Regions from separate parts of the Arthrobacter sp. NicSoilB11 genome, predicted to be linked through region 1. Evidence: riboswitches for the same ligand, from Rfam matches in the RefSeq annotation. Region 1 holds a riboswitch; each other region holds the start of a gene.

What was found. A riboswitch is a leader RNA that binds a small molecule or an ion and turns the genes downstream of it on or off. The one in region 1 is predicted to bind thiamine pyrophosphate.
Region 2: linked by a shared signal. The riboswitch ahead of thiO (glycine oxidase ThiO) and the one ahead of thiD (bifunctional hydroxymethylpyrimidine kinase/phosphomethylpyrimidine kinase) in region 1 are both predicted to bind thiamine pyrophosphate.
Region 3: linked by a shared signal. The riboswitch ahead of LDO14_RS18950 (ECF transporter S component) and the one ahead of thiD (bifunctional hydroxymethylpyrimidine kinase/phosphomethylpyrimidine kinase) in region 1 are both predicted to bind thiamine pyrophosphate.

Annotation. Positions count from the first base shown of each region.
Region 1 is NZ_AP024657.1:2,487,659-2,497,442, forward strand. Features, by position in the region: gene LDO14_RS11550 (glutamate-5-semialdehyde dehydrogenase) at 1-651, opposite strand, end outside; gene proB (glutamate 5-kinase) at 678-1,814, opposite strand; gene obgE (GTPase ObgE) at 1,819-3,408, opposite strand; gene rpmA (50S ribosomal protein L27) at 3,528-3,791, opposite strand; gene rplU (50S ribosomal protein L21) at 3,853-4,161, opposite strand; gene thiD (bifunctional hydroxymethylpyrimidine kinase/phosphomethylpyrimidine kinase) at 4,425-5,945, opposite strand; TPP riboswitch at 5,953-6,050, opposite strand; gene LDO14_RS11580 (ribonuclease E/G) at 6,199-9,654, opposite strand.
Region 2 is NZ_AP024657.1:2,930,588-2,940,371, reverse strand. Features, by position in the region: gene LDO14_RS13605 (PHP domain-containing protein) at 1-149, shown strand, start outside; gene LDO14_RS13600 (IS110 family transposase) at 444-1,550, shown strand; gene LDO14_RS13595 (site-specific DNA-methyltransferase) at 1,861-2,733, opposite strand; gene LDO14_RS13590 (DEAD/DEAH box helicase) at 2,742-4,457, opposite strand; gene LDO14_RS13585 (RNB domain-containing ribonuclease) at 4,747-6,252, opposite strand; gene thiE (thiamine phosphate synthase) at 6,289-7,023, opposite strand; TPP riboswitch at 7,051-7,170, shown strand; gene thiO (glycine oxidase ThiO) at 7,163-8,464, shown strand; gene thiS (sulfur carrier protein ThiS) at 8,461-8,697, shown strand; gene LDO14_RS13565 (thiazole synthase) at 8,702-9,517, shown strand; gene LDO14_RS13560 (hypothetical protein) at 9,605-9,784, opposite strand, start outside.
Region 3 is NZ_AP024657.1:4,057,233-4,067,016, forward strand. Features, by position in the region: gene LDO14_RS18925 (O-succinylhomoserine sulfhydrylase) at 1-135, shown strand, start outside; gene LDO14_RS18930 (glutamate--cysteine ligase) at 272-1,498, opposite strand; gene LDO14_RS18935 (UDP-N-acetylglucosamine 1-carboxyvinyltransferase) at 1,565-3,088, opposite strand; gene LDO14_RS18940 (energy-coupling factor transporter transmembrane component T) at 3,206-4,006, opposite strand; gene LDO14_RS18945 (ATP-binding cassette domain-containing protein) at 4,003-5,553, opposite strand; gene LDO14_RS18950 (ECF transporter S component) at 5,553-6,176, opposite strand; TPP riboswitch at 6,243-6,383, opposite strand; gene LDO14_RS18955 (heme-degrading domain-containing protein) at 6,469-7,011, shown strand; gene LDO14_RS18960 (iron-containing redox enzyme family protein) at 7,172-8,224, shown strand; gene LDO14_RS18965 (CDGSH iron-sulfur domain-containing protein) at 8,280-8,495, shown strand; gene LDO14_RS18970 (DUF4235 domain-containing protein) at 8,615-8,878, shown strand; gene mnhG (monovalent cation/H(+) antiporter subunit G) at 8,888-9,292, opposite strand; gene LDO14_RS18980 (monovalent cation/H+ antiporter complex subunit F) at 9,282-9,560, opposite strand; gene LDO14_RS18985 (Na+/H+ antiporter subunit E) at 9,557-9,784, opposite strand, start outside.

The DNA.
Region 1 (9,784 bases):
CACGGTCTGCACGGCGTCGGCCGGAAGGCCCACAGATTCGAGGGCTTCGCGCAGCACCCGGACCAGGACCTGGTTGGTGGCCTCGGCAGCGCTGCCGCCGCGCAGGATGACGGCGTTGCCGCTCTTGAGGGCCAGCCCCGCGATGTCCACGGTGACGTTGGGCCGTGCCTCGTAGATGGCCGCCACGACGCCCATGGGCACGTTGACCTGGCGGAGGCGGAGCCCGTTGGGAAGGGTCTGGCCGCGCACCACATTGCCCACGGGATCCGGGAGGTTGGCCAGGTTCTCGAGGGCGGCCACCAGCCCTGCCACGCGGGCCTCGGTGAGGGTGAGCCGGTCCAGGAGCGCGGCGGAGGTGCCGTTGGCCTTGCCTTTTTCCACATCCATGGCGTTGGCGGTGAGGATGGCCGGCACGTTCTCCTGCAGGGCGGCTCCGACAGCCCGGAGGGCGCGGTCCTTCCAGGCACGGTTGGCGGTGGCCATCCGGCGGGCAGCGTGGCGGGACCGGTCCGCGAGGGCGTGGACAGCCGCTTCAACCTCCGCAGCGGAAAGAGGCGCAGCAGCTGATCCCTGTTCTGCCACGGCACCCGGCTGCGCCTGCGCAGCAGTGGTTCCGGAATTTTCAGCAGTGTGGATCAGGGCTTCAGTCATGCTCCAAGTTTAGGCGAGCCCTGGGCTCAGACCAGCACCAGGTCATCAACATGAACAACTTCGCGGTCATAGCCGCTGCCCAGTGCCTCGCCCAGCTCCCGGGTGGAACGCCCCAGCATGCGGGGCAGCTCCTCCGACGAGTAGTTCACCAGGCCGCGGGCCACAACGATGCCGTCGGTTCCTGCCAGCTCCACGGCGTCGCCCGCTTCAAAGTCGCCCTGCACCGCGGAAATCCCCGCCGGCAGCAGGGAGGTGCGGTGGTGCCGCACGGCACGCACCGCCCCCTCGTCCAGGACCAGGCGGCCCTGCACCGAGGCAACGTGCGCCAGCCACAGGAGCCGGACGGGCTTGCGGGAACCGTTGACGGAAAACCACGTGCCCACGTCCTCGCCATTCAGGGCTGCGGCGGCGTTGGACGTGGAGGTCACCAGGGCGTGAATGCCCGAACCTGCCGCCATGCTGGCAGCTTCCACCTTTGTCATCATCCCGCCGGTTCCCACACCGGCCTTGCCCGCTTTGCCAATGGAAACGCCCTCGAGGTCGTGCGCGCCGGTGACCAGGGGGATGCGCTTGGCACCCTGGGCGGGCGGCCCGTCATAGAGGGAGTCGACGTCGGACAGCAGCACCAGTGCGTCGGCGCGCACCAGGTGCGCCACCAGGGCGGCGAGCCGGTCGTTGTCGCCGAAGCGGATTTCGTGGGTGGCCACGGTGTCGTTCTCGTTGACGACGGGGACCACACCGAGGTTCAGCAGCCGGTCCATGGCGCGGAGGGCGTTGGTGTGCTGGCTGCGGCGCATCAGGTCCTCGGCCGTGAGCAGGACCTGGCTGACGGTGACGCCGTGCGCGCCGAAGGCCTGGGTGTACCGGGCCATCAGCAGCCCCTGGCCCACGCTGGCGGCGGCCTGCTGGGTGGCGAGGTCGCGGGGGCGCTTGGCCAGTCCCAGCGGGGCCAGTCCGGCCGCGATGGCGCCGGAGGAGACCAGGATGATCTCGGCGCCCGCGTTGCGCTTGGCCGCGAGTGCGTCCGCCAGGGCGGTCAGGGATTCCTCCGAGATGCCGCCCTTGATGCTGGTCAGAGACGAGGAGCCCACCTTCACGACGATCCGGCGGGCGCCTGCCAGTGCGCTCCTGTCCGCCGTCCGCCCGGCGGGTTCCGCGGTCATGCCCCTAGAGGTCATCGTCCGCTTCCAGTCCGCTCTCCTTCACAGGGAGGGCAGCGCGGCGGCCACTGACGGATTCGGTCCAGATACCGGCTTTCCGTTCCGCCTCGAGCTCGGCCCGGGCGGCGGCCTTGGCGTCACGGCGCTCCTGCTGCTCATCGCGCTTCTGGCTGCGGGTGGGCCGATCCCCAATGTCTGCGAACCGCACATCGGTGCCGCGCGGCGACGCCAGGAGCTCGGCCCCTGCCATCATGGTGGGCTCCCAGTCGAAGACGACACCGTCGTCCCCGCCGATGACCACGGTATCGCCCGGCTTGGCGCCCTGCTTGAACAGTTCAGTCTCCACGCCGAGCTTGGCGAGCCGGTCCGCAAGGTAGCCGATGGCTTCCTCGTTGGTGAAGTCGGTCTGCTTGACCCAGCGTTCGGGCTTTTCGCCGAGGACGCGGAACAGCGGCTCCAGGTTCTTTTCCTCGCGCCGGATCTTGAAGCCGGCCTCATTGACGGCGCGGGGACGCAGTACGGCGGGCTGGACCTTGGGCGGTGCGGCAGCGACGGCGTCGCGGGCCGCCTTGACGATCTCCGCCATGGCGAAGCCCAGCTGGCGCAGGCCCTCATGGCTGGTGGCGGATACCTCGAACACGCGGTAGCCGCGGGATTCGAGTTCCGGACGCACGAATTCGGCCATGTCCTTGCCGTCGGGCAGGTCCACCTTGTTCAGGGCCACCAGCCGGGGGCGGTGGTTCAGGGGTACCACTTCGCCGTCCTGGCCTGCGTAGCTCATGTCGACGGCGTACTTCTCCAGCTCGCCCTCGATGATGGCGAGGTCCGACAACGGGTCGCGCTCCGATTCCAGCGTGCCGCAGTCCAGCACGTGCACCAGGGCTGCGCAGCGCTCCACGTGCCGCAGGAAGTGGTGGCCCAGGCCGCGTCCCTCGCTGGCACCTTCGATGAGCCCGGGTACGTCGGCGATGGTGAACCGCACGTCTCCGGCCTGCACGACGCCGAGGTTGGGAACCAGCGTGGTGAACGGGTAGTCAGCGATCTTGGGCCGGGCCGCGGACATCGCCGCGATGAGGCTGGACTTGCCGGCCGACGGGAAGCCCACCAGCGCGATGTCGGCGATGGACTTCAGTTCCAGGACGATGTCGCGGGACTCGCCTTCGATGCCCAGCAGCGCAAAGCCGGGGGCGCGGCGCTTTTGCGAGGACAGGGCGGCGTTGCCGAGTCCGCCAATGCCGCCTGCGGCGGCCACGTATTCGGTGCCCTCGCCGACGAGGTCAGCCAGGACGGTGCCGTCCTTGGACTTCACCACGGTGCCGTCCGGGACAGGCAGGATGAGGGTTTCACCGTTTTTGCCGCCGCGCCAGTCACCCATGCCGGGGCCGCCGTTGCTGGCGTGCCGGTGCGGTGCGTGGTGGTAGTCAAGAAGCGTGGTGGTCTGGTGGTCGACGCGGAGGATCACGTCGCCGCCGTTGCCCCCGTTGCCGCCGTCGGGTCCGCCCAGCGGCTTGAACTTCTCGCGGTGGACGGAGACGCACCCATGGCCGCCGGTACCGCCGGATACGTGCAGTACTACCCGGTCTACAAAGCTGGCCACGTGGATCTCCTCAGAAACTGTTTACCTGGCGGCCCAGGGGACGCCACATCGATTGTAATGCGGTTAAAAGAACAGTGGAGCGGACCCTCAGGCCCGCTCCACCGTTTCAGAACTTGTTGTTACTCTGCAGCTGCAGCAGCAACGATGTTGACTACGCGACGACCGCGGCGGGTGCCGAATTCAACGGCGCCCGGGGTCAGGGCGAACAGGGTGTCGTCGCCGCCACGGCCAACGCCGGCGCCCGGGTGGAAGTGGGTGCCACGCTGGCGGACGATGATCTCGCCGGCCGAAACAACCTGGCCGCCGAAGCGCTTGACGCCGAGGTACTGAGCGTTGGAATCGCGACCGTTGCGAGTGGAGCTCGCGCCCTTTTTATGTGCCATCTGAAATGCCTGCCTCTAAATTCTGGGGAATCTGTTGAAATGCCTGAACAGTAACCGGTGGTTACTTGATGCCGGTGATCTTGACCTTGGTCAGTTCCTGGCGGTGACCCTGGCGCTTCTTGTAGCCGGTCTTGTTCTTGAACTTCTGGATGACAATCTTAGGACCACGCAGGTCCTGGAGGATTTCAGCCGTAACAGTTACCTTGGCCAGGTCAGCGGCGGCGGAGGTGACCTTGTCACCATCAACCAGGAGCAGTGCGGGCAGCTCAATGGTGCTGCCGGCTCCACCGGCGACGCGGTTCAGGGTAACGAAGTCTCCAACGGAAACCTTCTCTTGGCGGCCGCCTGCGCGGACAATCGCGTACACCACTTGGGAACTCACTTCTCTCGACGTTTATTACAAAATTTGCGTGCGGAACCGACTTGCTAAAAGCTTGGTTTCTCGCTGTGCCTCAACGCCGTGGGGTCGTAACCCAAGTGTTGGCGTAAGCACCGAAGATCAAGAATACGCTAAATCCATCTTCGGCCGCAAATGAGGCTGGTTCAGGCGGGCCGGCTGTGGTAGTAACCACAGCCTGGCAGGAACCGCCGCAACCGTGCTCCACCATCATAGCCGGGCCCGGCCCGCGGGGGTCAGGAATGCAGCCTCGGCGCGTCGAAGAACTCCACTTCCAGGCGGCAGGACTGCTTGAACGCCGTCACCATCGCCGCCCTCTCATGGTCCGGCGCGGTCCGTCCGGCTGCATCCACGATGGCGATGGCTTTGCGGGTGGCTTCGGCGAAGCCCTCGTCGGCGTACGTCCGGAGCCAGGCCGCGTAGGCATGGCCGTCCGGTTCGCCCGAGGCCAGGAACCGGGCGTGGAGCTTCCCGCCGACTTCGGCGTAGAGCCAGAAGCAGGGAAGCACGGCGGCGGCGAGGACGGCATAGCTGCCCGACGCCGACGCTGCCGTGAGGTGGTCCACGTATGACTTGGTGACGGGGCCCAGGCCCTTCGGGGCCGGGCGGGTGCTGAGCCACGAGCGGTGGAGTTCCGATTCCACCTCAAGGCACTGCTGCGCGGATCCGGCCCAGAAAAGCTGCTCGGCCTCCGAGGGGGCCAGCGCGCTGGCCCGTGCCAGCACCCTGGAGTAGCCGTTCAGGTAGAGGGCATCCTGCGCCAGGTAGTAGGCAAAGTCCTTCTCCGGAAGGTCTCCTGACGCCAGGCCGTGGATGAAGTCCAGTGCGTAGATGTCCGCCAGGTCCTGTTGGGCTTCCGACCACAACCGGGCCGCGAAGCCGCCCTCCTCCAGGACCGGCCGCACGTGGTGGAAGTGGTGTACGGGGCCGTTCCCCTGGCCCACCTCCAATTGGCCGGAGTTCTCAAGTGCGCCGGCCAGCCAGGGCTTGACCGTTCGCAGTGATGCCTCCCAATTGCCCAAACGGGCCTGGACTGTTGCCATGGCAGAGGACAGGGAACAGCCCGTCCCGTGGCTGTTCCGCGTGGAAACCCGCTTCCCCTGCACTTCCACCACGTCCGGGCCCAGGAGGCCCGAAGCGTTGACCAGCGCATCCGGGCAGTCGAGGCCTGAAAGGTGGCCACCCTTGACCAGCACGGTGGCTCCGGTGGCTTCCGCCAGGCGCCTGCCCTGGTCCAGCGCGGTGTCCCAGTCTTTCGCCGGCTCCGTGCCCAGCAGCAGCGCGAGTTCGGGAAGGTTGGGGGTGATGAGGTGGGCAAGGGGCAGCAGTTCCCGGAGCGCGGCTTCGGCGGATTCCTTCAGCAGCCTGTCGCCGCTGGTGGCCACCATGACGGGGTCCAGGACCACGATGGCGGGACGGGCCTTTTCGAGCCATTGGCGGACAGTGCGGATCACCGACTCGTCGCCCAGCATGCCGATCTTGACGGCGTCGATGCTGATGTCGTCACTGACCGCGCCCAGCTGCTGGGCCAGGAAGCCGGCCGGCGGGACGTGGACGGACTGCACACCCCGGGTGTTTTGCGCCGTGAGTGCCGTGATCGCGGCCATGCCGTATCCGCCATGGGCGGCAATGCTTTTGAGGTCCGCCTGGATCCCGGCCCCGCCGGACGGGTCGGAGCCTGCAATGGAGAGGACGCGCGGGACATCGCGGCCCCCAGGCAGCGCGGGGGCCACGCCGGACGCTGTGGGCAGGGGCATGGAGAGGGTCGAAGACAACAGACATCCCTTCGCCGGTACTAGCCGGACAGGTTCAACGGGTGTGGATCTCAGCCGGCCTTCTGCGCGGCACCCCGTGTCGGGTTCCAGAGTAGCCGCTGGGGCGTACCCGGCGGAAAGGTGACAGCACCCGCGCATGCAGGAAGTCCCCGTCCGTGGACTGTTCCCCCTGGATTCATGGGGGACAGTCCGCACGACGGGGACTTCCTGGGTGGCGCGTTAACTGCGCCTTGGCTTAGAGCTCCGAGGCGGGGACGCCGACGCCGAGGATGATCGGTTCCCCTGCCGGCTTGCCGGGCTCCGCCGCAGCGGGCTGTGCTTTGGCGGTGTCCGGGGCCTTGGCTGCGTGCGAGTGCCCCGCGCCTGTCGCCTGGACGTTCTCGTGGTGCTGGACAGCGGTTTCATTTGCGGCACCCTGGGCACGGCTGGCAGCGCGGTGGCGCCGCGGCCTGCGTTGCCGGGACTGCTCCAGCGTGTGGTCGGAGTAGTCCTTTTCCACCGGAGCTTTCACGGCGGCACGCGCCTGCGCTCCCCCGCCGGGCTGCTGTTCGGGCACCGACTGTTCGGGCGCTGACTGTTCGGCCGGCTTCACCGTGTCTGCGGCCTTGGCGGGCGCGTTCTCCACCGGGGAAGCCGGCTGGCCGAGGTGGGCGAAGGCTTCCGCGAGCCGGTCCAGCGTGAGGGCGGGCCTGGGATGCTGGTCCTCAGCGTGCTCCACGAAGGGAAGCGGGACTTCCTCGCCGCCGAAGGTCAGGACAGCTGCGGGGCGTGCCGGGCCATCGGCGTCGTGCTTCTCTTCAACAGGGACCTGCGCCGGCTCGGCGGACGGTGCCTGCCGGGTGGCTGCCACCTCATCGTCATGCAGGTGGGCCGCATGGGCGGCAGCCGCGATGTTCGCCAGGGCAAGCCGGGTGGCCTCTGCCTTGGCGTGCCGCTCTGCGTCTGTGGGGTCCGGCAGGACGGTGTGGACGTGGACAGCAGGCGCCGGGGCAGCCTCGGGCTGCTGGCCGCCGCGTCCCCGCCGCCGTTTGCGCTCGGGACGGACTCCGGGCTGGCCGCCATCGGCCCGCTGCCCTTCGGGGCGGTGGGCTTCCCCGCGGGCTTCGGGGCGGCTGTCGGCGCGCTGGACGTGGTGCTCGGCCGCCACAATGTTGGCGCGGCGGTGCTCCACGGGATCGTCGTGCGTCACTACGCCCCGGCCGGCGCAGGCCTCACACTGCTCGCCGAAGACTTCCAGCAGGCCCGTCCCCATGCGCTTGCGGGTCATCTGGACCAGGCCCAGCGACGTGACCTCGGCAACCTGGTGCTTGGTCCGGTCGCGGCCCAGGCATTCCACCAGGCGGCGCAGGACCAGGTCGCGGTTGGATTCGAGCACCATGTCGATGAAGTCGATCACGATGATGCCGCCGATGTCGCGCAGCCGCAGCTGGCGCACCACTTCCTCGGCGGCTTCCAGGTTGTTCTTTGTGACGGTTTCCTCGAGGTTGCCGCCGCTGCCGGTGAACTTGCCGGTGTTGACGTCCACCACGGTCATGGCCTCGGTGCGGTCGATGACCAGGGAGCCGCCGGAGGGCAGGAAGACCTTCCGCTCAAGGGCCTTGTGGATCTGCTCGTCGATGCGCCAGGCGGAGAAGATGTCCTGGTCCTTGGTCCACTTCTCGAGGCGGCCCACCAGGTCCGGCGCCACGTACGTGACGTAGGCCTCGATGGTGTCCCAGGCCTCCTCACCGGAGACGATCAGTTTGGAGAAGTCCTCGTTGAAGACGTCCCGGACCACCTTGATGGTCAGGTCCGGTTCGCCGTACAGCAGCTCCGGGGCCAGGATCTTGGTGGACTGGGACTGGCTTTCGATGCCTTCCCACTGGGCGCGCAGGCGGTTGATGTCGTGCGTCAGTTCCTCTTCCGAGGCACCTTCCGCGGCGGTCCGGACGATGACGCCGGCGTGCTCGGGCAGGCGGTCCTTGAGGATGCGCTTGAGGCGGTTGCGTTCGACGTCGGGCAGCTTGCGGGAGATGCCGGTCATGGAGCCGCCGGGCACGTAGACCAGGTAGCGGCCGGGAAGGGAGATCTGGCTGGTCAGCCGGGCGCCCTTGTGGCCGACGGGATCCTTGGTCACCTGGACCAGGACGGTGTCGCCGGATTTGAGCGCGTTCTCGATGCGGCGCTGCTTGCCTTCGAGGTTGACGGCTTCCCAGTTGACCTCACCGGCGTACAGCACGGCGTTGCGGCCACGCCCGATGTCCACGAACGCAGCTTCCATTGACGGCAGCACGTTCTGGACCTTGCCCAGGTAGACGTTGCCGATGAGCGAGTCCTGCTGGGTCTTGGATACGAAATGCTCGGCCAGGACACCGTCTTCAAGGACGGCGATCTGGATTCTGTCGTCGCGCTGGCGTACGATCATCTGCCGGTCCACGGATTCGCGGCGGGCCAGGAACTCGGCCTCGGTGATGACGGTGCGGCGGCGGCCGGTGTCGCGGGATTCGCGGCGGCGCTGCTTCTTGGCCTCAAGGCGGGTGGAGCCCTTGACGCTGGTGACCCGGTTGTTGACCGGCGCTTCACTGACCGCGCGCGGGGCACGGACCCTCGTCACCGTGTTGGGCGGGTCGTCGCCTTCCCCGCCGGTCAGCTCCAGGTCCTGGTCACCGCGGCGGCGGCGACGGCGGCGGCGGGACGTCACGCCGTCCTCGGCTTGTGTGGCGCTGTCCTCGTCGGCCTCGTCCTCGGCGTCAGCCTCGGCGCTGCCACCCTCGATGTCCTCGTCCGCCTTGTCGCCGACGCGGCTGCGGCCCCTGCGGCCGCGGCTGCGGCGCCGGCGGCGGCTGGAGGAATCGTCGCCGTCGTCGGTTTCTTCCTCTTCAGGTTCCTCGACGGCGGGTGCTGCGGGACGGACCACGGTGCTGAGGTCCGGGGCCTGGAAGAGCACGGATGTGGGCGATGCAGGCTCCAGGAAGAGGGAACCAAAGGGGCTGGCGGCCGCGGCGGGGGCGGTCTGTTCCTTGACCGCAGCGTGCTCTTCCTTGGCCACAGCGGGGGTTTCCCGGGCAGGCCCGGGGGCTCCGGCAGCCTCGGCGGCCGCGACGGGTTCCTGGGGCTGCTCCTGCGCAGGAGCTGCTTCCTGGGCGGCAGCTTCCTCCCGGGCCGGTTCCTGTGCCGGGGCTTCCGGGATTGCTGGTTCTGCAGCGACGGCGTCCGCTGCCGCGGCTTCCGCCGCGGGCGGGGCAGCCGGGGACGCGGCCTTGCGGGTGGCTACCCGACGGCGGCGAACAGGTTTGGTTTCGGCGTCCGCCGTGGCAGCAGGTGCTGCGGCAGCGTCTTCACCGGCCACGGCCGGTGCCGGGGCATCAACGGACGCAGCATCGACGGACACAGCATCAACAGGCGCAGTGCCGGCGGCAGCGGTTGCCTCTGCGTCATCAGCGAAGGCGGGCAGGGGTTCGGGGGCGTCCGCTTTCCTGCGGGCGCGGGTGCGGCGGGCCGGGGCCTTGGTCGCCGCGGCGGCTTCCGCCGACGGCGAGTCGCCGCTTGCTTCAGGGGCGGCTGCCTCCGGCGCCGTGGCCGCTGCATCCGTCACGGCTTCTTCGGTCTTGGGAGCCGTTTTCCGGCGGGTGCGTACAGCCCTCTTGGGTGCAGCAGCAGCCTCGGCAGCCGGTGCATCATCGTTAACGGCCAGTTCCTGATCATTGTCCATATGTGGCAACACTCCTGCCCCTGACGTACCGCCACATCCGGCACCCATTGGGGCACATATTGTCAAAACCCGCAGGCGTTGACAGAAGTCACGTGGATACTCCCAGGTTCGCACCGTCATTGGGGTGCGG
Region 2 (9,784 bases), 440 kb from region 1:
TCGCGGCCAAACACGGCCTGCTGATTACCGGTTCCTCCGATTACCACGGCACCGGCAAGCCCAACCTGCTCGGCGAAAACCTCACGGCACCCGACATGCTCGCGCGGATCGAGGCACTCGGCACGGGAGCCGCCGTCGTCCGGCCCTAGACGATATGAAGAGGAACAGAACCTGCCCGTCCGGGGTCGGTCCATTATCGCCGGGCGGTCCTGCAGCGCCGGCTTGATGTGATCGGCGGCCCTGAGAGGGATCTGGCCGCTGCAGGACCTGTTCCCGGCAGTGATGTCCCTTATCCCGGAAGGGCAGGTTCTGGCGGGAGCATGGGGGGCCGGGGCCTTCTGTTTCACAGGGTCCGTGGGTTGCCATTGGCGGCTCCCGTGGCCTGCGAGGCTCATTGGGGGTGCAATGGTAGTGCCACATGTGAGGTTTGGGAGGTCCCGGCTATGTTTGAGCATACTTTCATTGGTCTGGATGTTCACGCGGTCAATGTCGTCGGCCATGCGCTGAACCCAGGCACTGGTGAAATCAGTCTCCACACGATGGCCGCTGACCCGGCCCTGATCCTGGAGTGGGTCCGGCGATTCGAGCCGCCCGTCAAGGTCGTTTATGAGTCAGGCCCGACAGGGTTTGTACTGGCCCGGCACCTGCGGGCCGCGGGCATCAACTGTGTGGTGGCGGCGTCCTCGAAGCTGCTGCGCGCTCCCGGGGACCGGGTAAAAACCGACAGGCGGGATGCCCGGGTTTTGGCTGAGATGCTCGCGGTCGGCTCGGTCACCGAAGTCCGCATCCCGGAGCCGGACGAAGAGGCGTTGCGGGACCTGTCCCGGCTGCGCTCGGGCACCGCCAAAGACCTCGCGCATGCCCGGCAGCACGTGAACGCCGTCCTGCTCCGGCACGGGATCCGCTACCCCAAGGACAGCAGGTGGACTACAGAACACAGTCGGTGGCTGCACCGCCAGAGCTTTCACGACCCGGCGCTGCAGTTCACCTACGACGCCGATGTCGAGCAGGCCGAGCTGCTTGCAGCGCATCTGGCTCGCATCGACAAACAGATCACCATCACAGCGGCGGCGTGCCGCTACGCAACAGTGATTGACGCGCTGATGTGCTTACGCGGCATCCAGCTCACGACCGCGTTCGGTCTGGCCGTGGAAATCGGTGACTGGACCCGCTTCACCGGCTCATCCATCGGCTCCTATCTCGGTCTGGTCCCCAGCGAAGAATCCTCCGGCCAGTCCCGGCACCAGGGCCCGATCACCAAAGCCGGCAACACCTATGCCCGGAAACTCCTCATCGAAGCGGCTTGGCAGCACCGCCGCCCCTACGCCCGGCCCGGAGAACGGCTGCTGCGCCAACTTGACCTGGTCGCGCCGGCAACCCGCATCCGGGCCCTCGAAGGAAACCACCGGCTGCACCGCAAATGGGAACACTTCGATGAACGCCACAAAATGTCAGTGAAGGCCAACACGGCGATCGCCCGCGAACTCGCCGCTTGGTGCTGGTCACTGGCCGCCCCGCTCCAGGAAGGACAACACATGAAAGCGGCCTGACCCGGAACCTGCCCGCCGACAGTGAGCAGTTGCGGGGGGCGATGACAGCACCCGGAGCCAACTCGGGCTTCAGCTATGAGCAGACGGTCCAAACCACCATCGACGCTCGATCCTAGACACCGATACGCTCCAGCCGAACAAATCGTCATGCGGTAACCAACCCGCGAATGTCAGCCTGACACTGCCCCAGTCGAAAAAGACTCGCCACGCCCCCCACAGCATCACAACCGGCCGGCACACGATGAGCGGCCCCCGGGAACCAAACCCAGGAGCCGCTCATCCATGCACTCTTGACAACGAGATCTACATATCAGCTGGGCTGGAACGAGGCAACGGTGGCGTGCGCGCCCAGCCGCTTGGCCATGATGTCAATGGCGGGCTGGTTCTGGTCCACGCACACGAACTTCCGGCCAAGCTTGGCGGCAACGGCCCCCAGCGTTCCGGAGCCGGCGAAGAAGTCCAGGCACCAGTCACCGGGCCGGCTCGAGGCGGCCACCACCCGCCGGACCAGGCCCTCCGGCTTCTGCGTGGGGTAACCGGTCTTCTCCTTGCCGGTGGGTGAGACGATGGTGTGCCACCAGACGTCGGTGGGCAGCTTTCCCAGCTCGCGCTTGGCAGGCGTTACCAATCCAGGCGCCATGTACGGCTCGCGGTCCACCTCGGCGCTGTCGAAGTGGTACTTCGCCGGGTTCTTGACGTACACCAGGATGTTGTCGTGCTTGGTGGGCCACCGGTTTTTGGCCCGCGCGCCGTAGTCGTAGGCCCAGATGATCTCGTTCAGGAAGCATTCGCGGCCAAAGATCGCATCAAGCATCACTTTGGCGTAGTGCACCTCGCGGTAGTCCAGGTGCAGGTAGAGGGTTCCGTCGTCGGCCAGCAGGCGCCATGCCTCCACCAGCCGGGGTTCCAGGAAGGACCAGTAGTCGCTGAACGCGTCATCGTAGCGGTGCAGGGCGCCCTTGATGGTGTCGTAGGAGCGGCCCTTGAAGCCCACGCGGTCCCCGCTGCCGCCGGCGTTAACCACCATCCTGGTTTCCTGGCGCAGCTGCGGCCTGCCCGTGTTGAAGGGCGGGTCCACGTAAATCAGTGTGAAGGCGCCGTCCGGCAGCGTGGGGAGGTACTCCGCGTTGTCAGCGTGTACCACCAGGCTGCCGCCGTCCGGCGCCCAAACAGTGTCAGTCATCGGGGCAGTTAGCCCTCTGACGTGCCAGGCTGCGTGCCCGTGTCGGCGCCTGCCACCACTTCGCCGTTGCGGCGGCGGGTGCGGGTCCGGGGCCTGCGGGTGCGTGAAGGCTGTTCGCCGCCCGTTGCGGGTGCGGCAGCCTCGGCCGCGGGAGCGGCGGCGGAGTCCGGCGTCCGACGGCGGCGCTCGCCGCTGCGCGCGGTGTCGCCTCCGCTGCGGCTTCCTTCGCTGCGGGAACCTTCGCGGCTGCCAGTGCGGCTTTCCCGCCCACGGCCGTCCCGTTCCCGGGACCGGCCGCCGTCGCGGCTGCCGCCGTCGCGGCTGCCGCCGCGGCTGTTCTTCTTGCCGGTTTCGCCCAGGTCCTCAAGCACCTCGGCGTCGACGCCAGCCAGGGTCCGCTTGTCACGCGGCAGCCGGCCCTTGGTCCCCACGGGGATGTCGAGGTCCGCGAAGAGGTGCGGCGAGGAGGAGTAGGTTTCGACAGGTTCGGGCACGTTGAGGCCCAGCGCCTTGTTGATCAGCACCCAGCGGGGAACATCGTCCCAGTCCACGAACGTGACAGCGGTGCCCTTGTTGCCCGCGCGGCCGGTGCGGCCCACCCGGTGCAGGTAGATCTTTTCGTCTTCCACGCACTGGTAGTTGATCACGTGGGTGACGTCCTCGACGTCGATGCCGCGCGCCGCGACATCGGTTGCCACCAGGACGTCCACCTTGTTGTTGCGGAATGCCCGCAGTGCCTGTTCACGGGCGCCCTGCCCCAGGTCACCGTGGATGGCAGCGGCAGCGAAGCCGCGGTCCACCAGTTCCTCGGCCACCTTTGCGGCGGTGCGCTTGGTCTTGGTGAAGATGATGGTCCGTCCGCGGCCGCGGGCCTGCAGGATGCGTGCCACCACTTCGATCTTGTCCATGCTGTGCGCACGGTAGATCAGCTGGCGGATATCGCGCTTGGTAAGGCCCTCGTCCTCAGGGTCCGCGGCGCGGATGTGCGTGGGCTGGGTCATGTAGCGGCGGGCCATGGCGATGACCGGACCGGGCATGGTGGCGGAGAACAGGAGCGTCTGGCGAACTGCGGGAGTTGCCGCGATGAGGGTCTCGACATCCGGCAGGAAGCCAAGGTCCAGCATCTCGTCAGCTTCGTCCAGCACCACGATCTTGACGTTCTTCAGGCTCAGGTGCTTTTGCTTGAAAAGGTCGATCAGCCGGCCGGGGGTACCCACCACAACCTCGACGCCCTGCTTGAGGGCCTCCACCTGGGGCTCGTAGGCGCGGCCGCCGTAAATGGTGGCGATCCTCGCGTTGCGCTTCCGGGAAGCGGTCACCAGGTCACCGGCCACCTGCACCGCCAGTTCGCGGGTGGGGACGATGACCAGGGCCTGCGGGGCTCCCGGGACGGCCAGCTTGGCGTAGCCGGGGTCGTCCTGCCCGATGACCCGCTGCAGGGCGGGGATGCCGAAGCCCAGGGTCTTGCCGGTGCCTGTCTTGGCCTGGCCGATGATGTCGTGGCCGCCCAGCGCCACCGGAAGGGTCATGGCCTGGATGGGGAACGGGTGGGTGATCCCGGCGTCAGCCAGGGATTCCACGATGTCCTCGCGGACGTTGTAGTCGGCAAAGGACTTTTCCGCGATCTCGTGCGGGGTCTCGTCCGAGATGATGGTTTCTTCCGGCTCGATGGTTTCCGTGCCGGTCTCATCGCTCAGGAGCTGGTGGGTATGCAATTCACTCACGGGGGAGTTTCCTTATTCATTTGGGCAATGGCGCTGCCTGCTCAACGGGCCGGCCAGGACTGGCCGTTCCGGAGCACGCTCAGGCGCGCAAGCGATTCCAGTGGAAGCCGATCGCGGGCTATCTAATGCTGGCACTGGTGACCAACGGGCAAATCTCAAGATCGCGTAGGGGCGGGCTTGTTGGTTTCAAATCAAGGAAATCAACGACCGGGCATCCATTTCTACCCTCTCAGTCTAGCTGCAACGTCGCAGAAACACGTTTCGGCCCGCCTGCCGCGGCCGCCGCCGCTTACGGGATCAGCTCGAAATGGATCTCGCGGGTGGTGATGTCCGAGGAAACCAACCGGACCCGGACCTTGGTACCCGACTCCAGCTCGCCGGCGCACCGGGCAGTGACCGCGGGCTCGGCAATCTGGATAATGCCCGAACTTCCGCTGCCGTTTCCGTTCTTCCCGTTGCCGTTTTTCACCGTCCCGGTCCCGTTTCCATTCCCGTTTCCGTTTTGCGGCCGGGAGCCGGAAATCACGATCGCATCGAACTCCTGCCCGATGTGGTTCAGCAGCAGCGCGGCCTCAACGGTGTCCAGGGCCAGTCGTTCCATCCTGGACGCGAGCTGGTCCGATCCGGCCATGATGCCCGGCAGGAGCGGCAGGGCTTCCCGCGCCCAGTCCGGAACATCCCCGCCATTGCTGAGGGCCTCGCAGATCACCAGCACAAAGCGGTCCACCAGGCGGCGGAGCGGCGCGGTGGTGTGGGCATAGGCCGCGCCGATGGCAGACTGCACGCCGTCCTCGGGGACCGTTCCGTCAAAGGCGGTATAGGAGGCGCCCCGGAACAGCATGCCGGCGGAATGCATGATGGCCAGCTGGCGGGGATCGGTGGGATCCAGGGAACGCAGGTATTCGCCGTAGCTGACTTCACCGTCCCAGGGCCTGCCCAGCACCTCGGTCTGCAGCCGGAAATGCTTCAGCGACCGTTCGTCCGGGGCGGGCATGGTGCGCAGGATTCCCACCTTGCCCTCCAGCATGAGCTGCGCGGCGGCCATCCCGGTCATCAGGGAAATCTGCGCGTTCCAGTCCTCCACGGGAAGCTGCGGTACGGCAGCAATGCGGTAGCCGCCGTCGGGCAGCTGGACAATTTCCTGCTCGGGCATGTTGAGGCTGGCCCCGCCGCGTTCCCGCTCCAGGGCCACCCGCTTCAGGCCCACCTCGCGGAGGAGCCGCAGCACCGGCGAGGCCGTCCCGGCGTCGAGGTCTTCCTGCGCACCCTTGTAGCTGAGCTTGTCGCGGCTGCGGACCCGCGCCCGCCTGACGCCCACCGACACAACCGTTGCGTCGCCGTCGAGCGTGAAGTCCCATACGAAAGCCGAACAATCCTGGCCCGGCAGCAGGCTTCCTGCCCCCTCGCTGATCACTTCCGGGTGCAGCGGAATCCGGCCGTCCGGAGCGTAGAACGTCTGGCCGCGGCGCCGGGTCTCGGCGTCCAGGGGACCTCCCGGCGCAACAAACGCCGGCACATCGGCGATCGCGTACATTACCCGGTAGCCGTTCCCGTCCGGTTCGATGAACACCGCCTGGTCCAGGTCCGTGGAGGAGGCCGGATCGATGGTCACGAACTGGACGGCGGTCAGGTCGTAGGACGGAAGCTTCAGCGCTGCCACCGCGGCCCGGGCATCCGCCACTGCCTCAGCCGGGTACGGTCCCGGCAGTTCAAGTTCGGTGCGCAGCAGGCCCAACGCCTCTTCCAGAGCGTTCCTGTGGTCATGGACGTTTGGAGCCAGCCGATGATGTGACACAAAAGTCAGCGTAGCTCCAAGTCCGCCGATATGGCATCAGGCGGCGGCGGCGTCCAATGCGTCGAGGAGGGAGGCGGCAGCGGCGGCGGGATCGGAGGCCTCGGTGATGGCGCGCACCACCACGATCCTGCGCGCACCGGCTTCCGCCACCTGGTGGACGTTTCCGTGGTCAATGCCGCCAATGGCGAACCAGGGCACGGGGTCCGCCGCCTGCCGTGAGGCCTCGGCGGCATACTTCACCAGGTCAGTGCCCACGGCGGACCTGCCGGGTTTGGTGGGGGTTGCCCAGACCGGACCCACGCAGAAGTAGTCCAGCCCGGCTGGTCCGGCAGTTGCTGCCAGGGCGGCGTCCACCTGCCCGGTGGTGTGGCTGGAGAGCCCGATGGCGGCGTTGCCGTTGACCAGCGTGCGCGCCGCCGCCAGCGGCAGGTCCTTCTGGCCGATGTGGAACACCGGTGCCCCGGAGAGGACGGCGATGTCCGCACGGTCATTGACCGCCCACAGCTTTCCGTGCCGTACCGCGGATTCCTTCAGCACCGCCAGGAGGTCCAGTTCCTCGGCCGCCTCGATGGTCTTGTCGCGCAGCTGGATGATGTCCACGCCACCGGCGAACGCGGCGTCAACGAACTCCGCGAAGTCGCCGCGGTCCCGGCGCGCATCGGTGCAGAGGTACAGGCGGGCTGCCTTCAGGGCGTCGTTGTCCCGTGAATTGACGACTTCGGTGGCTGGAGCGTGGTGGCCGGCGGGAAAGGATGGGGTGGACACATTCATGCGTGCAAGCCTAGTTCCTCTAAACTGGGCTGGTACTGCGGGAGCCCGCGGCGGCTGTCACAAAGCGCCGGGCTGAGAGGGCGTCAGAGCCGACCGCTTGACCTGATCCGGTTAATGCCGGCGTAGGGAAGGAACCCACATGCGTACCCCCTTCACCCATCACCCCGGGTCCGCCCGCAGCTCCATTCCCTCCACCCTCCGGGCCGACGTTGCCGTCATCGGCGGGGGAGTGGTGGGGCACGGCATTGCCTGGGAGGCGCAGCGTTCCGGGCGCTCGGTGGTCCTCATTGATGACGCGCCCGGTACCGGCGCCAGCTGGGCGGCGGCCGGCATGCTGGCTCCCGTCAGCGAACTGCATTACCAGGAGGAAGAGCTCCTGGAACTGATGCTTGACGCATCATCGCGCTGGCCCGGGTTCGCCGCCGGGCTGGGCAGGGCAACGGGCGCGGATTCCGGATACCTGACGACGCCGACCCTCGCCGTGGGTGCCGACGCGGCCGACCGCCGGGCGCTGATGGACCTGCGCACAGTCCAGCAGGCCAACGGGCTGGCGGTGGAACCCCTGACCGTGCGGGAGGCCCGGAAGCGTGAGCCGCTGCTCAGCCCGGCCATTGCGTGCGCACTTGATACCCCGGCGGACCACCAGGTGGATCCCCGGCGCCTGGTGGCCGCCTTGCGGCTGGCCCTGGCCGGCGCGGCGCAGGAGCAGCCCCAGCTGGCGGTTGCCGGGGCAGTGGAAGGTTTTGCCGTGCCGGAGCGGGCAGCCGGGCTGCTGTGGGAGGGCGGAACGGTGTCCGGGGTCCGCCTGGCCGGCGGCGGCACGGTGCTGGCAACGGAGACCGTGGTGGCCAATGGCCTGCAGGCGGGGGCGCTTGACGGCCTGCCGGACGGCCTTGAGCTGCCGCTGCGGCCCGTGCACGGGGATATCCTGCGCCTTGCCGTTCCCCGCCACCTTCAGCCCTTGGTGACGTCAACGGTGCGCGGCCTGGTCCACGGCATCCCCGTGTACATCGTTCCCAGGCAGGACGGGACCGTGGTGATCGGAGCCACGCAGCGGGAGGATGCCCTCTCCGATGCCGTGAGTGCCGGCGGCGTCTACCAGCTGCTGCGGGATGCGCAGGCTCTGGTGCCCGCCGTCGCTGAACTCGAACTCCTGGAATGCACCGCCCGCGCCCGCCCCGGTACCCCTGACAACGCGCCGCTCCTGGGCCGGGTGCCGGCCGCTCCGGGCGCCGGGGGAGGACAGGCCGGGCACGTCCCCGGACTCATCATCGCCACCGGGTTCTTCCGGCACGGAGTCCTGCTCACTCCCGCCGCGGCGGCCATCTGCAGGGAACTGCTGGACGGCAGGGCCGATCCCCGCTGGGGTCCCTTCAGCCCGGACCGGTTTTCCAGGCCGGCAACGGCAGCAACAAGCCCCCACATCAAGGAGACTGCGTGAACATCACCCTTAACGGAAACCCGCACACGGTGGCCGACGGAGCTTCGATCACCACGCTGGTCAGCGAGGTCACCGGACGCCCGCTGGCGGACAACGGACAGGCGACCGACGGCGGGAAACTCGGCGTCGCCGTCGCGCACAATGCCCAGGTGGTGCCGCGCAGCCAATGGTTCGCCACCGCGCTCGCCGACGGCGACGACATCGAACTTGTTACAGCAGTACAGGGAGGCTGACGCCATGACCGAAACCAGCACCATCAACCCTGCAGGAAACGCCGGTGCCGGCGACGCCCTGGTGATCGACGGCGTCGCGCTGGGTTCCAGGCTCATCATGGGCACCGGGGGAGCGCCCAGCCTCGATGGCCTGGGCGCGGCGCTCCTTGCCTCCGGCACCGCACTGACCACCGTGGCCATGCGGCGCTACTCCACGGCTGAAACCGGCTCGCTGTTCCAGCTGCTGGTGGATCATGGAATCCGGGTCCTGCCCAATACGGCCGGCTGCTTCACGGCCAGGGACGCGGTCCTTACCGCGGAACTGGCCCGGGAGGCCCTGGAAACAGACTGGGTGAAACTGGAGGTCATCGCCGATGAACAAACCCTCCTGCCGGACGCCGTGGAACTGGTCGAGGCCACCGAGCAGCTGGTCAACCGCGGCTTCAAGGTCTTCGCCTACACCAACGACGATCCTGTGCTGGCCCTGCGGCTGGAGAACCTTGGAGCCACCGCCGTCATGCCGCTGGGTGCCCCGATCGGCACCGGCCTGGGGATCCTGAACCCGCACAACATTGAGCTCATCGTTTCCCGGGCCTCCGTGCCCGTGGTCCTGGATGCCGGCATCGGCACGGCATCCGACGCCTCCCTTGCCATGGAGCTGGGCTGCGACGCCGTGCTGCTGGCCACGGCCGTGACCCGCGCCCAGAACCCCACGCTCATGGGAGAAGCCTTCATGCACGCGGTGATCGCGGGCAGGATGGCCCGGGCGGCCGGGCGCATCCCGCGCCGGGAGCATGCCCTCGCCTCATCCGCCATGGAAGGCCGGGCCGAGTTCCTCTAGGCATCGGCCATTCACTTAAAGGGCTGTGGCCACCACCCGCCTGGGTGGTGGCCACAGCCATATGCCTGGGAGCCTGCCAGCGACGGCTCAGCGCCGCAGGATCGCAGTGAGCCGTTCCGCATCATGGCGCGCCCGCGTACGGCCAAAATAGGCGACGGCGGCGATGGCGGCAGCAATGCCCAGAACGATGGGCAGGACCCAGGGAAGCCAGGTCAGCCCGGGCAGGTAGCCGAAACCGGCCGCCATCAGAATGATCCACACCAGCGC
Region 3 (9,784 bases), 1.6 Mb from region 1:
ACCACGCACCGCGCCATGGGGCCGGAAGGGCGCGCCGCCATTGGGCTCAGTGACGGCGTGGTACGGCTCTCGGTAGGGCTCGAGGACCCGGAGGACCTCCTCCGCGACCTGGAACAGGCACTCAAGCAGATCTAGCCGCGCGGGAAGCCCTAGCTCCTCTGGGTCCGGGCGACGCGCTTCCTCACTCTCGATGCGCAGATTCCCTGGCGCGCACCAAATATGGGCCGCGAGGAGGAATCTGCGCGTCGGGAATGGATATGCGCGTCGAAGGTCAGCTCTGGCGGACCCGCAGCAGTTCGGGCGTGCCCTCCACGTCAGCTAGATCCAGGGCATCCCGCATGGTCACATTGACGGCCTGCCGCACCACGGCGCCGAACCCCATGTCCTCCGGGGGCGGTCCCGCCAGCGCCTTGTCCCGGGCGCGGCGCTGTTCGGCGGCTCCTGTTCCGCGGGCGATGATGTCCTCCACCCCCTGCCGTGCCAGTGCCAGCTCCCCCTGTTCGGACAGGACGGGAGCCAGGTAATCCACCAGGGACCGGACCACGTCCGCGGCCGGTGCGGGCCGGAAATTCCCAAAATCCAGGAGTTCACCGCTTAGCCCGGCGCTGCTGGCCTGCCACGAGGCCATCCGGAGGAGGACGGTGGGAACCGGCGCAGGATCCACGTCGGCCTGCCATTCCCTGCTGGCGGATTCCACCAGCGCCCGAACCAGCACGGCAATGAGCGCTGCATCCTCGGCACGAAGGCAGACGTCCGCCACGCGAACCTCGACGGTGGGGTGGTTGCGGGACAGCCGGGCGTCGAAGTACAGCATGCCCTCATCGAGCATGACGCCGCTTTCCAGCAGCCGCGTCACCACGCGCCGGTAGGCAGGGTACGTCCCGTAAATACCGGCCGGGCCCGCCGTGGGCCACCGGTTCCAGGCCTGGGTGCGGTAGCTTTCAAACCCGGTCGGAACGCCGTTCCAGAAGGGTGAATTGGCGCTCAGGGCCGTCAGCACTGCCAGCTTGTCGCGGATCCGGTCCAGGACCGCCACGCCCTCTTCGGGCGATTCGATGAACGTGTGCACATGGAAGCCGCAGGTCAGCTGCTCCTGGGCGGTGAGGCCGAAGCGCTCCAGCATTTTGGCGTACCGGGGGTCGGGCGTCGTGTGGGTGGTGGAGGCCAAGGGCGAGGTGGCGAGGGCCGCCACCCTGGCGCCATGCTTCCTGGCGGCCTGGTCCGCCAGGGCGCGGCCCGCGCGGATCTGTTCGAGCAGGCTCCCGTATTCGAGGCACGGACGGGTCTGGGTCTCGATCTGCTCAAGCTTCAGCTCGGCACTCAAGCCCATCTCGTCGTCGTAATCCGCCTGTTTTCCGGAGTGGTGGACCTCCGGGTCCACGGGAAGATCGTCAGCCGCAACGCGGTGGCCGGCCAGGAGGGCGTCGGCCAGGGCAAGGGGTTCCCCGGACTCCGGATCAACGATCAGGAGTTCCTCCTCTACGCCAAAAGTACGCATACGAACATTCTGCGATACTTGTCCGGCATTCGAGGGGCCCCGGCGATTCATGACGAACCGTGAATGCTAGTCCTGGAAGTACTCCACCTTGGCGCCGATGGTGTTCAGGCGTTCCGCCAGGTCCTCGTAGCCACGCTCGATCACGTAGATGTTCCGCAGTTCGGATACGCCCCGGGCGGCGAGCATGGCCAGCAGCAGGCAGGCGGCCGGACGAAGTGCAGGCGGGCAGCCCACCTCGGCGGCGCGCCACTTGGTGGGCCCGTTGACGTAGATCCGGTGCGGATCCAGCAACTGCACCTGCGCCCCAAGCCTGTTCAGCTCTGTCAGGTAAATGGCCCGGTTCTCGTAGACCCAGTCGTGGATCATGGTCTGGCCATCGGCGTTCGCGGCAATGACGGCAAAGAACGGCAGGTTGTCGATGTTCAGCCCGGGGAACGGCATCGGATGGATCTTGTCCTCCGGGGCATGCAGCTCGGAGGGCTTGGTGGTCACGTCCACCAGCCGGGTGCGGCCGTTGCGGGCCATGTACTCGCCCGAAATTTCCAGCTTCTGCCCCATCTGGCCCAAGGTGGCCAACTCGATTTCCATGAACTCGATGGGCACCCGCCGCACCGTGACCTCGGAATTGGTGACGATGCCGGCCGTGATGAGGCTCATCGCCTCGATGGGATCCTCGGAGGGGAAGTACTCGATCTCCGCGTCAATGTCGGCCCGGCCCGTGATCTTCAGGGTGGTGGTGCCCACGCCCTCGATGGTGACGCCCAGCATCTGCAGGTAGAAGCACAGGTCCTGCACCATGTAATTGGGGCTGGCGTTGCGGATCACGGTGGTTCCCGGCCGGTGCGCCGCGGCCATGATGGCGTTCTCGGTGACGGTGTCCCCGCGTTCGGTGAGGACGAAGGAGCGGTCCTGCGCGTCCGCCGGCGGAGCCTGGACCGTGTAGAAACCGGCCGTGGCTTCCACGGCAAGGCCAAACTGGCGCAACGCCTGCATGTGCGGTTCCACGGTGCGGGTGCCGAGGTCGCAGCCGCCGGCGTAGGGCAGCCGGTACTCCCGCGACTCATCCAGAAGGGGACCCAGCAGCATGATGACGCTGCGGGTCCTGCGCGCCGCGTCAACGTCCATGGCTTCCAGGTCCAGGACGGCGGGACGGCGAAGACGCAGGTCAGTGTCGTTGAGCCAGGTGCACTCGACGCCGATGCTGGTCAGCACTTCGACAATGCGGTTGACTTCCTCGATCCGTGCCAGCCGGCGGAGCACGGTGGTGCCACGGTTGATCAGGCTGGCGCACAGCAGGGCGACGCCGGCGTTCTTGCTGCTGTTGACATCCACGGCACCGGAGAGGGTACGGCCGCCCTCCACCCGCAGGTGCGTCATCTGCGGCTTGCCGACGTTGACGATGCTGCGGTCGAAGATCTTTTCCAGCCTCTGGATCATCTTCAGGCTCAGGTTCTGCTTGCCCTGCTCCATCCGGGCAACGGCGCTCTGGCTGGTGCCGAGCTCGGCGGCCAACTGGCCCTGGGTCCAGCCCTTCTCGCTCCGGGCATCCCTCAACATGGCGGCAACGTGCTCAGCGGTCTCCTGCGTCATATCCGCAAATATATCATAGATGAGTTACGCGGGCCCTGATCGGCCACTGGTATGGGGCATCGGGAAAGCCTCTACCCACTGCATGCGATAGGAATCACCTGGGCCGGACCGCCAACATCAACTGCCCAGCCACACCATGTTCCAGGTCCCGGCGGCCAGGGCAGCAAATAGCGCGAGGCCGGCCACCAGGACACCGCCGGCCACCACCCCAAGGTCCAGCGCGCTGAACGTGGATTCCCGGGCCCAGGTCCGGTTGCCGCCGCCGAAACCGCGGGCTTCCATGGTCACAGCAAGCCGGGACGCGCGGCGGATGGCCTGTACCAGCAGCCCGAAACTCTGGCCCAGCGTGGCCTTCACCCGCTGGGCCACGCTGCCGCGCGAACCCACGCCACGCGCACGCCGGGCCATCCCGATGGTCTGCCATTCTTCAGCCATGAGCCCCACCAGGCGCATCGCGGCGAGCGTTCCCAGGACAAAGCGGTGCGGCAGGCGCGCCTTCTGCGCCAGCGCGTCGGCAAGGTCCGTGGGATCGGTGCAGCTCATCAGGAGCACGGCCGGAAGGGCGATCGCAAAGCCGCGCAGGAGGAAGCCGATGCCCAGCTGCAGGGAACCTTCGCTCATGGACCAGATCCCGGCGTCGAGCAGGATCCGGCCGCTGTCCGGGGCCAGGATGGAGGTGCTCCAGCCACCCACGGCAGCGGCAAGGATCAGCGGCCAGCCGCGCTGCCACAGCAGGGACAGGGTGAGCCCGGCCAGGGGAAAGAGCAGAAGCTCAAAGACCAGGGCCACGGACGCCGAAACCCAGTCGATGGACAGCGCCAGGACGGCGGTGATCAGCAGGACGGCAGCGAACTTGCTTAGTGGATTGGCGCGGACCAGGAGGGCATGGTTGCCGCCCAGGGTGAGTTGCTGCCTCATGGCGCCACCGCTTCCGCCGCGGCCATCCGCAGTTCGGCCCCGCCCAAGGCCTGGGTGAATTCGGCGTCATGGGTCACGGACACCACGGCAGTGCCGGCATCCAGGAGCTCGGACAGGAAGGACGCCAGCTCGGCCCATGTGTTGGCGTCCTGCCCGAACGTGGGTTCATCCAGGACCAGGACCTGCGGGCTGGCGGCAAGGACGGTGGCCACGGACAGCCGCCGCTTCTCGCCACCGGAGAGCGTGTAGGGGTTGGCGTCCACCAGCGCGGTGAGCCGCAGCCGCTCCAGCAGTTCGTCCACCCGATCCCCGCCGTGGCCCAGGTGCCGGGGGCCGAACAGCAGTTCGTCAAGCACCCTGCCGGTCACGAACTGGTGCTCCGGCTCCTGGAACACCGTCCCCACTCGGGAAATCAGCTGATCCGCCTTCCACCGGTACGGGTCAATGCCGGCACCGCGGCTCAGGTCCATGGTGGCGGAGACCTTTCCGGACACCGGTTCCAGCAGCCCTGCCAGGGTCAGGGCGAAAGTGGACTTACCGGCGCCGTTGGGACCCGTCACGGCGAGCGCCTGCCCGGCGCGCACCTGCGCGGCCAGGCCTTCCTGGACCGGTGACGGCGGAATCTTCCTTAAGCCCTTGCGTCGGGGACGTTCGCGGGCGACTGCCAACTGTTCGGCTGCGAGCAGGAGGTTTCCCGTGCCGGGGGCCGGGACCACCGCCCGGGCACGGGTTGCCGGGACGTAGCCGGGGACCCACACACCGGCGGCGGCCAGCATGGCCCGCGCCTCCGTGAGCACCTGGTCCGGCGGCCCGTCCAGGAGTACGGCAGGATCCGCGGCGGAGCCCGGCTGCAGGACCACGATCCGGTCCACCAGGTCCTTCCACACGGACACCCGGTGCTCCACCACCACCAGCGTGGCCCCGGTCTTGTCCAGGCACCGCGCCACGGCATCGCGGACCTCCAACACGCCGTCCGGGTCCAGGTTGGCGGTTGGCTCATCCAGGAGGATCAGGCCCGGGCGCATGGCCAGGATGCCGGCCAGCGCCAGGCGCTGCTTTTGCCCGCCGGACAGGGCCGACGTCGGGTGGTCCAGCGGCAGGTGGGACAGTCCGACGTCGGCAAGCGCCTCGTGCACGCGCGCCCAGATTGCTTCCCGTGGGACGGCAAGGTTTTCGGCACCGAAGGCGACGTCGTCCCCCACCCGCGACAGGACCACCTGCGTCTCGGGGTCCTGCTGCATAAGTCCGGCGCGCCCGCGCTGGGCGCGGGGCACGGCGCCGTCAACCAGCAGCGAACCCGACTCGTCGGCGTCCCCCGCCTCGCCGCCGTCGTCGTTGATGTCCCCCAGCACCCCTGCGAGCGCGTGCAGGAGCGTGGACTTCCCGGCGCCCGAGGGGCCGAGCAGGAGCACCCGCTCCCCCGGGCTGATGTCCAGGTCAAGCGCATGGACGGCAGGCTTGGCCCTGCCGGCGTGCCGCCATCCCCAGCCCCGGGCTGTGACGGCGGCAGGGCGGACGGTGCCGCCGTCACGCTGGGCTGGTGCCATCAGGAGAAGACAGGCTCCGTGGCGGCCTTGCGCGAAGCGAAGGAGCTCAGCACGCCGGTACGCGCCAGGCCGCGGGTGGCCAGCCAGGACAGGGCGCCGGCGAGAATGGCGCCGGAGAGGGTGGTCAGCACGATGTACGCCAGCTTGTCCGCACCGGAGTAGGCGATGTTCCAGCCCCACGGTGCGAATGAGTCATTCAGTCCGCAGAAGAATCCAGCCGCGGCGCCTGCCAGCAGGGAGACGGGCAGGTTGAACTTGCGGTAGACGAAGATGGCGAAGATGATTTCCGCGCCGAGGCCCTGGATGAAGCCGGAGAAGAGGACCGAGGCACCGTACTGGGAACCCATGAGGAGTTCCCCGGTGGCGGCCACGGTTTCACAGAACAGGGCGGCCCCGGGCTTGCGGATGATCAGCATTCCCAGCACGCCGGGAATCATCCAGCCGCCCGCCAGCAGCCCGGTCAGGGGCGGGTAGGCGGCATTCATGGGGGCAGAAAGCGCGGCTGCTCCCTGGTCCCACGCCCAGAAAATGACGCCGCCCGCGATGGCCACCAGCGCGGCGACCACGATGTCCACGACGCGCCAGGACTTACTGGTGGTCTTCTTGATTGCTGCAGTACTCATGTGATCCTCCTGGGAAACAGGAGGGGAAAGTGGACCCGGCTGACGGCTGTTGCCGTGCAGCCGCGGCACTTTGAGAACTCGACTCCCTTGCGCCGGTACTAACCGGATCAGGTTCGAGGGTCTGCGGCTGTCCGCACTCTCAGCGCCCACCTGCGGTGCCCGGCTTGTGCCAGGATGTCCGACGGCGGCGCTCCCCTGTCGTTATTAGTGGTGCTTTTGGATGGGTAAGGCTTTTTGAACTGCCCTTCCGGGCGTGGTCAAGTTTACACCTGGCGGGGGTAGATTGAGGGCCATGAGCGCCATTCCACCGGATGTGACCGGATTCGATCCTGATTCCGCCGACGCCCAGCTGGAGGGGTCACTGGAAGCGTCGATCGCCCGCATCGAGGCGGAGGTCCGGGAGCTCCAGTTCCCCGGCTTTTCGCTGGATGACGCGTTGAACCTGGGCCTGCTCCTGGTGGAGCTGGGCAAGGAGCGGTCCCTTCCCATCGCCATCGACATCACCAAGGGCGAGCAGGTCCTGTTCCACGTCGCGCTCCCGGGCGCCACGCCGGACAACGGGCACTGGATCCGCGCCAAGCAGCGCACTGCCGCCCGGTACGAGGTGCCGTCACTTTTGGTGGGGCTTCGCGGCCGGCTGGGCGGCGGCCGGATCGAGGACAACGCCTGGTTCGACCAATCCCGGTATGCAGCCCATGGCGGCGCCTTTCCGATCTACGTCACCGGCGTGGGCGCCGTGGCCACGCTGACCGTCTCCGGGTTGCCGCAGCTGCAGGACCATGACCTGGTGGTTGAGGCGCTGCGCGACATCCTGGGGTCGTCGCTGCGGGATTAGGCGCCGGTTGACCTGCCGCCAACAGGAAGCCTGCTTAGCTTTTATTAGTAATCATGCTTACTATATTGGTTCCCGGGTTTCGAGGAGGACAGGGCATGGGAGTCACCATGGGCGGTCCCGCGTTCGTTCCCGTCACCAGCGCGGCAGACCAAGGAGCACCATGAGAATCCCGGAATCCAGAGGCCCCCTCAGCAACGCCCTGTTCGCACTCCTTGCGCAGGCTCCGGCCGAAGCCGGGACGGGGCTGGACGGGCTGTACCACCTCGCGGCACGGCAGGTGGCCGGCACTAGTGACATCATCGGCGACGAGGACATCCAGCTGGCCCTCTTCTGCCTCTACGAGCTCCACTATTCCGGCCTGGCCGGCGTCTCCGACGACTGGGAGTGGGAGCCGGCGTTAATCCGGGTCCGGCAGCTGGTCGAGGCACCGTTTGAGGCAGCCCTCCGTACCGCCGCGCACCAGGCCGCCGCAGACTTCGAACTGCCTGCCGGTGCCCTGACCAGCGACCAGGTAGCCGACGTCCTGTTCGGCCTCGCAGCCACGGACACCGGGCCCAGCGTCTCCCGCTACGTCGCCAGGAAGGCGGGCCTGGACCAGCTCCGGGAGTTCCTGATCCACAAGTCGATGTACCAGCTGAAGGAAGCCGACCCGCATACATGGGCCATTCCGCGGCTCAGCGGACGGCCCAAGGCGGCCCTGGTGGAAATCCAGGCGGATGAATACGGCGGCGGCCGCCCCGAGCGCATGCACAGCGCGCTGTTCGCCCGGACCATGCGCGGTTTGGGCCTCGACGTCAGCTACGGCGCGTACGTGGATGCCGTCCCCGCCGTCTCCCTCGCGTCCGTCAACCTCATGTCGCTGTGCGGCCTGAACCGGCGGCTCCGGGGTGCCATCACCGGCCACCTGGCGATCTACGAGATGACCTCCTCCCAGCCCAACCGGTTCTACGGCAACGGATTCCGCCGGCACGGTTTCGGCGCGGACGTCACCCACTACTTCGATGAGCATGTGGAGGCCGACGCCGTCCACGAGCAGATCGCAGGCCGGGACCTCGCCGGCGGCCTCGTCGAAGCCGAACCGGAACTCCTCGCGGACGTCCTGTTTGGGGCCACTGCCGCCATGGCCCTCGACGGCCGGCTGTCCGCCCATCTGATGTCCTCATGGGAAGCCGGGGCATCATCGCTGCGGGCGGCCGTACCGGCGGCAGCATGACTACGACGAAAGCGGTGCAGGCATGAAACCCGGACAGCATGGAACAGGATCGGACATGGACCACGAATCCGCCGCGGGCTCCATCGTGGTCTGCCCGGACGGGCCCCTGATCGTCAGGGGTGATTTCGAGATCGTCACCCCATCCGGGGACGCGGTGCCCCGCGACCGCAGGACCGTTGCGTTGTGCCGCTGCGGCGCCTCGGCCATCAAGCCCTACTGCGACGGCACGCACAAGATGATCAAGTTCCGCACCGAGCCGCCCGCGAAGTAGTCCAACAAGCCATTTAGTCCAACAACCTGCCTGCAGCACGCCACGGCCTTGCCCGGACCGGCACGGGCGTACGGCTAGGCTGGAGGCAGTCCGTTTTCCGCCCGCAAGGAGTAATAGGAATGAACCTTTTCATCAAGCTGCTCGGAACCGGGGTGAGCCTCGGCGCAGGCCTGGCCGGCACCAAGCTGGTCAACACCATCTGGGAGAAGACCACCGGGCAGAAAGCCCCCACCGGCAAGAACGAGGATGTCCCCACCAGCCTGCGTTCGGCGTTGACCTTCGCGCTGATCTCGGCGTCGGTCAGCGCCATCATCCAGGTCCTGGCCAACCGCGGCACCCAGCGCGCCATCACCCGCTTCGCCAAGTCGCAGGACATCGTCTAGCTCCCGGCATTACCCGCCGCCGTCGGGGCTGTCTTTCCGGGCAGCCTCGGCGGCGGCTTTTTGCACCACGGCCTCCAGCTCGTCGGCCGTGAGCAGCTCCCGGTGCAGGTGCTTGGTGCGGTACCCCGCGCGGCCCACCATGTGCGCGGACACCGGTACGGTGAGCAGCTGGAAAATCCAGGCAACCACCAGGACAGGCCATACCCACCATGTCCGCATCTGCAGTCCAATAGCCGCCAGCAGCAGGAACAGGCCCAGGACCTGCGGTTTGGTGGCCGCGTGCATGCGGCTCAGCAGGTCGGGGAAGCGGAGCAGGCCGATGGCGGCGCCCAGGGACATGAGCGCCCCCACCACCATGAATACTGCCGAGACGGCGTCGATCCAGCCGTCGGGACCGGACAAGTCAGGATTCATCGGGCTTCACCCTTCGGTCCGCCACAAAACGGGCCACGGTGACGGACCCGATGAAGCCGATGATGGAAATGGCCACCACCAGCATGAGGTTGTTCAGGTGCCGGTTCACGGCCATGTCGATGCACAGGGCTCCGGCCAGGATGGCCAGGAGGACGTCGGCCGCCAGCACCCGGTCCAGCAATGACGGGCCGCGGGCGATCCGCATGATGGCACCGGCCGCAGCAAGCGAGAAGATGACGGCTGTAACAGCCAGGACAACATGCATCACGTGGCGGCCTCCATTCGGACGGCTTCGAGTTCCTCCGGGCTGCCCATGATGCGGATCAGGCCGGCCTCGATGGACCGGACTTCGTTCCGCAGGCCCTCCACGTCCTGCTTGGAGGCGATGTTGAGCGCGTGCAGGTAGAGGGTGGATGTGGAGCGGTCCACCTCGACCACCAGGGACCCCGGGATCAGGGAGATCACGTGGCCGGTGGCGGTGACGATCAGGTC